DNA from 2 places in the Mesorhizobium sp. M1027 genome. Region 2 is predicted to be linked to the other one. Evidence: riboswitches for the same ligand, from Rfam matches in the RefSeq annotation. Region 2 holds a riboswitch; the other holds the start of a gene.

Region 1 (3,411 bases), on a different contig from region 2:
AACGGAGATCAACAATGAACATTAGGAGCCTCCTCCTCGGCTCAACTGCGGCACTGATTGCCGTTTCCGACGCTCGCGCCGTGACCGCCGTTGCCGAGCCTGACCCGACTGAGTACGTTAAAATCTGCGACGTTTACGGCTCGGGCTACGTCTACATTTCAGGCACTGAGACCTGCCTGCGCATCGGCGGCTATGTCCGTTACGACATCGGCTTGCGCCATGTCGGATTGTTTGACCACGCAAGAACCTCGGATGTGAGGACTGGTGAGCATCAGGACACATGGCAAAACAACACGCGCTTCACATTGAAAACTTGGACCGGCCAGGAGACCGAACTCGGCACGTTGAAGACCTACACCGAAACCCGCATGAACTTCGGTAACCGCCACACTTCGGTTTCGGACAGTTCTCGGTCCTATGCCTTCAACAGAGACAGCACCTTGACTTTCGCCTGGATTCAGCTTGGTGGCCTCCGAGTTGGTAAGGACTGGTCGGCCTTCGACATGTTTATTGGCGGCGCGGTTGACGTACTCAACCAGACGCCGGTTCCGTACGGCGCTTTCGATACCAATGTGGTTCAGTACTACTTCGACGCCGGGAACGGCTTTTCGGCCGTGGTTTCGCTCGAAGAAGGCTCGGGCGTGGTCGGCACAATCGACAGCTACTCTCCGCACGTAGTCGGCGGCTTGAAATACACACATGGCTGGGGCGCGATCACCGGCGTTGCCGCTTATGATAGCAACTACGAATCGGTGGCCGCCAAGGTCCGTGTCGACATCAATGTCACCAACGAACTGTTGCTGTTCGGAATGCTCGGCTACGGTTCCAACGGCAAGCTCAACGACGACTCCACGAACGCCATCGACGCTCATGGTCGCGGCTTCTATAAGAGTTGGGGTGGGAACTGGGCTTTCTGGGCTGGCGCCACTTACAAGCTCAACGAGACAACTTCGTTCAACCTTCAGCTCTCCGGTGATCAGCTCAAGAACCATGGTGTCGCTGCAAACGTCGCCTATGCGTTTCTTCCAGATTTCACAGTTACGGCGGAACTCGACTATAGCCGCTACGGCAACTTCGCCGTCGGCAAGGTGGACGCTTCCAACGTGAACTGGACCAACGCCAACAAGAAGAGCGGTGTCGCCGGAATCCTGCGTTTCGAACGCTCATTCTAACGCGATTAAAGGGTTGAGTTCCGGTTGAGCGGACCAATCCCGCAACACTCCAAGAGAACGTCGCATGAAGCTATACGAGATTGGAGCCTCGATCTCGGGGCCGGACGATGTTTCATATCAGATCTGGTCCGGATGATCGCGCAGGCGATATTCATCGCTTGATTATGTGTTTTGATCCGCAGCTCTTTCATTTCCACATCCCTTCCGCCCGCGTGACGGACCCTGCCATCCAGCAGTACCCGGCCGGGTTTTCCGAACTCGAAGGCCCAGTCGGGTGAGGAGGTGTTCAACTTGTTGATCGATTGTGGGGTGTGGCCCGATGCACTTGAAAATCGCAAATGGATCGCCTCCGTTCAGCCATCCCCGCGGAAATTCGGGCGCGAGAGAACAAGCTCCAGAGCATAAGCGAGGCTGATCGAGGAACAGACGATTCTCAGGCGACGCTCCATCCGATCTTGCGCCTGGCCGAGACGATCGCCCGACGATCAGCCGCGGCCAGAACGCGCTTGACAAATCGACGCCAGCCCGTTCAACCTGAGGCATTCACCAGGGGGGTCCCGGCAAGGGGCTGAGATACTGCTGGCTTTCGCGGCGCAGTGACCCGTTGAACCTGATCCAGTTCATACTGGCGTAGGGACGGTGCAAGCGCTTTGCGGGAGTTTACGCCCGAGGTCCTGTTTCGGCAGGTCAACCAAAGCGTCTTTTCATCCTTCCGGCACAGAACTGGGTCTCCAATGCATGAGCAAAGGAGCCTCAAGATGAATGCCCTCACCCCAGCCGTCTCAACGGGACCGCTGCCTGCCTCACGGAAAATCCACAAGCGCGGCACCATCCACCCACAGATCAGGGTGCCGATGCGCGAAATCTCCGTCCATCCGACGGCCGGCGAGCCGCCCGTCACCGTCTACGATCCGTCCGGCCCCTATACCGACCCGGCTGGCGAAACCAGCATCGAAAAAGGCCTAGCCCGACTTCGCCACGAATGGATTTTGGCGCGCGGTGATGTCGAGGCCTGTGACGGGCGCCATGTCCGGCCGGAGGACAACGGGTTCGCTACGGGCGAACGCCTGACGCCAGAATTTCCCATTCGCAACCGGCCACTCAGGGCCAGGGCCGGCAAGGCGGTGACACAGCTTGCCTATGCGCGCGCCGGCATCATCACGCCCGAAATGGAGTTCGTCGCCATCCGCGAGAACCTTGGTCGTGAGATCCTGCATGGCAAGCTTGAGCGTGACGGCGAGGCTTTCGGCGCGACGCTGCCCGATTTCGTGACGCCGGAATTCGTCCGAGAGGAGGTGGCGCGCGGGCGCGCAATCATTCCCGCCAACATCAACCATCCCGAGAGCGAGCCGATGATCATCGGTCGCAATTTCCTGGTCAAGATCAACGCCAATATCGGTAACTCCGCCGTCACCTCGTCCATGGCCGAAGAGGTCGAAAAGATGGTGTGGGCGATCCGCTGGGGCGCCGATACGGTGATGGACCTGTCGACCGGCCGCAACATCCACAACATCCGCGACTGGATCGTGCGCAACTCGCCGGTGCCGATCGGCACGGTGCCGCTCTACCAGGCGCTCGAGAAGGTTGGCGGCATCGCCGAGGATCTGACCTGGGAGGTCTACCGCGACACGCTGATCGAGCAGGCCGAACAGGGCGTCGACTATTTCACCATCCATGCGGGCGTGCGGCTGCACTACATCCCGCTGACCGTTGACCGGGTCACTGGCATCGTCTCGCGCGGTGGCTCGATCATGGCCAAATGGTGCCTGCACCATCACCGGGAAAGCTTCCTCTACGAACATTTCGCCGAGATCTGCGACATTTGCCGCGGCTATGACGTGTCCTTTTCGCTGGGCGACGGCCTTCGTCCCGGCTCGATCGCCGACGCCAATGACGCAGCACAATTCGCCGAACTGGAAACGCTCGGCGAGTTGACAAAGATCGCCTGGGCCAAGGATTGCCAGGTCATGATCGAGGGGCCGGGCCATGTTCCCATGCACAAGATCAAGGAGAACATGGACAAGCAGCTCGAAGTCTGCGGCGAGGCGCCCTTCTATACGCTTGGGCCGCTGACGACCGACATCGCACCGGGCTACGACCACATCACCTCAGGAATCGGCGCGGCGATGATCGGTTGGTTCGGCACCGCCATGCTCTGCTACGTCACGCCCAAGGAGCATCTCGGCCTCCCCGACCGCAACGACGTCAAGATCGGCGTGATCACCTACAAGATAGCCGC
Region 2 (3,411 bases):
GCCAAAACGCGGGCGAGGATCAGCCGTGCCCGCTCGCCGCCCGAAAGCTCGCGCACCGGCGTGCGCGCCTGTTCCGGCTTGAACAGGAAGTCTTTCATGTAAGAGACGACGTGGCGCTGTTCGCCATTGATGACGAGGTTCTCGCCGCGACCGTCGGTGAGATACTGCGCCAGTGTCTCCTGTGGATCGACGGCCTCGCGCTTCTGGTCGAGCGTGGCGATCTCCAGATTGGTGCCGAGCCGCACCGTGCCTGCGTCTGGCTTCAATTCGCCGGTCAGCATCTTCAACAGTGTCGTCTTGCCGGCGCCGTTCGGCCCGACCAGGCCGACGCGATCGCCGCGCTGGATGCGGGTCGAGAATCCCTTGACCACGGTCAGATCGCCAAAGCTCTTCTCGATGTTCTTGGCTTCGATCACCAGCTTGCCGGATTCGGCGGCGTCGCTGGCTGTCATCGTCGCCGCACCCTCGGCGCCGCGATGACCGCGAAAGCGCTGGCGCATGGTCTGCAACTCACCGAGCCGGCGCATGTTGCGCTTGCGCCGCGCTGTCACGCCATAGCGCAGCCAGTGCTCCTCGCGCACGATCTGGCGACCGAGCTTGTGCTGCTCGCGCTCTTCCTCCTCCAGCACCGTGTCGCGCCATTCCTCGAAATAGCCAAAGCCCTTGTCGAGACGGCGGGTCTGGCCGCGGTCGAGCCAGATTGTGGCGCGTGACACGCGCTCGAGAAAACGGCGGTCATGCGAGATGACGACCAGTGCCGAGGAGGTGCGGGCAAGCTCCTCCTCCAGCCATTCGATGACCGACAGGTCAAGATGGTTTGTCGGCTCATCGAGGAGGAGAATATCGGGCTCCGGCGCCATGACGCGGGCGAGTGCCGCACGCCTCGCCTCGCCGCCGGAGAGGTCGTTCGGCCGTTCTTCGCCGGTCAGGCCGAGATGCTCCATCAGATAGGTGGCGCGATAGGGATCGTCGGCGGGCCCGAGCCCCGCCTCGACATAGGCGCGGACGGTCGCAAAACCGTCCATGTCGGGCATTTGCGGCAAGTAGCGCACGGTTGCCGAAGGCTGGCGGAAGACTTCACCGTCCTGCGGCTCGATCAGCCCGGCGGCGATCTTGAGCAGCGTCGACTTGCCCGAACCGTTGCGGCCGACCAGGGCGATCTTGTCGCCAGCTGAGGCCGTCAGGGCGGCACCGTCGAGCAGCGGCGTGCCGCCAAAGGTCAGCTTTATCCCGTCGAGATTGAGAAGTGGCGGCGCCATGTCAGCTTTCTGGGCTCAGCTTTCCGGAAGAGGGTGGGGATGCGCGAGCAGCAGCGCGCGGCCGCTGGCCAGCGCGATTTCCAGCCGGCCCCTGACCTCGTTGGAAATGGTCAGCGACGAGCCGAACGCAACCTCGACATGGTCGAGCGGCCATTTGGCACCGGTGACGCTCAGGCCGGCGAGATCGGAGAAGCCGAGCACCGAAAACAGCGTGCCGTCGGCATAGTCGAAGCCAGCCTTTCCGGGCAGCAAGGGAATGCCTTCCTGTGCGCCGCTGGTCAAAAGCACGTCCGTCCCGCCTTCCGCCAGCCGGACGCTCAACGCCAGATGCAGGAAGATGTGGTCGGTGCGTTTACCGCCGAAGGCACCTGCGAGCACAAGGCTGGTCGCACCGCGTTCGAGCGCGGCAGCGATAGCGAGTTCACCGTCGGTCTTGTCCTTTTCGGCGGGAAACACCTGCCGTGGCACGGCGGCCAGATCCTCCGGCAACTCGGCAGGCACGGAATCGAAATCGCCGACCCAGAGTTCCGGCCACAGGCCCAGCATACGGGCATGGCCGATGCCGGCATCGGCAGCGATGACGCGCGAGCCTTCGACCTGGCGGTCGAGCAGCGGCGTGCGGATGAGATCGCCGCCAAGCAGGATGGTGAATTTGCTCATATCTCGTGGCCCTTACCAGCCCTGCCCCAGAAACGGAAGAATGAAACGGAAGATGAAACGGCAGACGACACGGAAGGCTGGGCTTTGGATGCCCGGCAAACTTCCGCTTGCGCGGCACTTCGGCCGGGCCTATGTGTCGAAACGCTCTAACGGGGTGCCGGACGCGATCTTCGCGGACCGGCTGAGAGGCAAGACTGCCAACCCGCTGAACCTGATCCGGTTTGTACCGGCGGAGGGATTAGACGCTTCGGACAGCCCGGCGCCTCAATTCCTTTCAATGCGAACGAAGGAGGCGCCGATGCGCAGTTTTTTCCACTCTCTTGTCCCGATTGTCCTGCTTGCGGCGTCCGCGCTCACCCTGCCAGGGCAGGCATCGGCACAGGATAGACTGACCGTCTATACCTATGAAAGCTTCACCGCCGATTGGGGTCCGGGACCGGCAGTGAAGAAGGCCTTCGAGGCCGAATGCAGTTGCGTCGTTGAATTCGTCTCGGTCGCTGACGGCGTGGCGCTGCTCAACCGTGTGAAGCTGGAAGGGGCCGCCACCAAGGCCGATATCGTGCTTGGCCTCGATACCAATTTAACCGCCGACGCCAAGGCAACCGGCCTGTTTTCGCCGCATGGCGCCATATCGGATGTCATCGTGCCGGGCGGCTGGCGCGACGATATTTTCGTGCCCTTCGACTATGGCTATTTCGCCGTCGTCTACGATACCGAAAAACTGAAGAACCCGCCGAAGAGCCTCAGGGAATTGGTCGAGGGCGATGCCGGAGAGAAGATCGTCATCCAGGACCCGCGCACCTCGACGCCGGGCCTTGGCCTGCTGTTGTGGGTCAAGTCGGTCTATGGCGACAAGGCGCCCGAAGCCTGGGCCAAGCTCAAGGCAAAGGTGCTGACGGTGACGCCAGGCTGGAGCGAGGCCTACGGCCTGTTCACCAAGGGCGAGGCGCCGATGGTGCTGTCGTATACCACGTCGCCGGCCTACCACATGGTCGCCGAAAACACCGAGCGCTACCAGGCGGCGTCCTTCGAGGAAGGCGAATACCTGCAGATCGAAGTTGCGGGGATCACCACCAAGGGCGCGAAGAACCCGCTGGCGGAAAAGTTCATCGCCTTCATGACCGGACCGAAATTCCAGGATGTCATTCCCGGAACCAACTGGATGTTCCCGGCCGGCAAGACCGACAAGCCGCTCAATCCGGCGTTCGACAAGCTTGTCAAACCGACCAAAACCTTGCTGTTCAGCCCGGAGGAAGTCGCGGCCCACCGCAAGGCCTGGGTCGATGAGTGGCTTGCGGCGATGAGCAAGTAGCTTTGGCCGATTGATCGAAGATGATCGCTCTACGGCGCCCCCCTCTGTCCTGCCGGACATCTCCCCCACAAGGGGGGAGATCGGACGGCACGGCGGCTTTCGCCAGTCGCCGATGTTGCTGGAATGAGCGGAGCGCTGAAACTGCCAATCTCACCCCTTGTGGGGGAGATGTCCGGCAGG

Evidence for each region. Region 2 has a riboswitch for thiamine pyrophosphate ahead of thiB (thiamine ABC transporter substrate binding subunit). Riboswitches for the same ligand answer to the same signal wherever they lie in the genome.
Region 1: linked by a shared signal. The riboswitch ahead of thiC (phosphomethylpyrimidine synthase ThiC) and the one ahead of thiB (thiamine ABC transporter substrate binding subunit) in region 2 are both predicted to bind thiamine pyrophosphate.

Annotation. Positions count from the first base shown of each region.
Region 1 covers NZ_JAMYMW010000016.1:36,345-39,755, forward strand. The annotation lists gene NKH50_RS26185 (porin) at 15-1,172, shown strand; TPP riboswitch at 1,711-1,827, shown strand; gene thiC (phosphomethylpyrimidine synthase ThiC) at 1,931-3,411, shown strand, end outside.
Region 2 covers NZ_JAMYMW010000002.1:512,218-515,628, forward strand. The annotation lists gene NKH50_RS07055 (ABC-F family ATP-binding cassette domain-containing protein) at 1-1,259, opposite strand, end outside; gene NKH50_RS07060 (thiamine diphosphokinase) at 1,275-1,919, opposite strand; TPP riboswitch at 2,060-2,174, shown strand; gene thiB (thiamine ABC transporter substrate binding subunit) at 2,218-3,231, shown strand.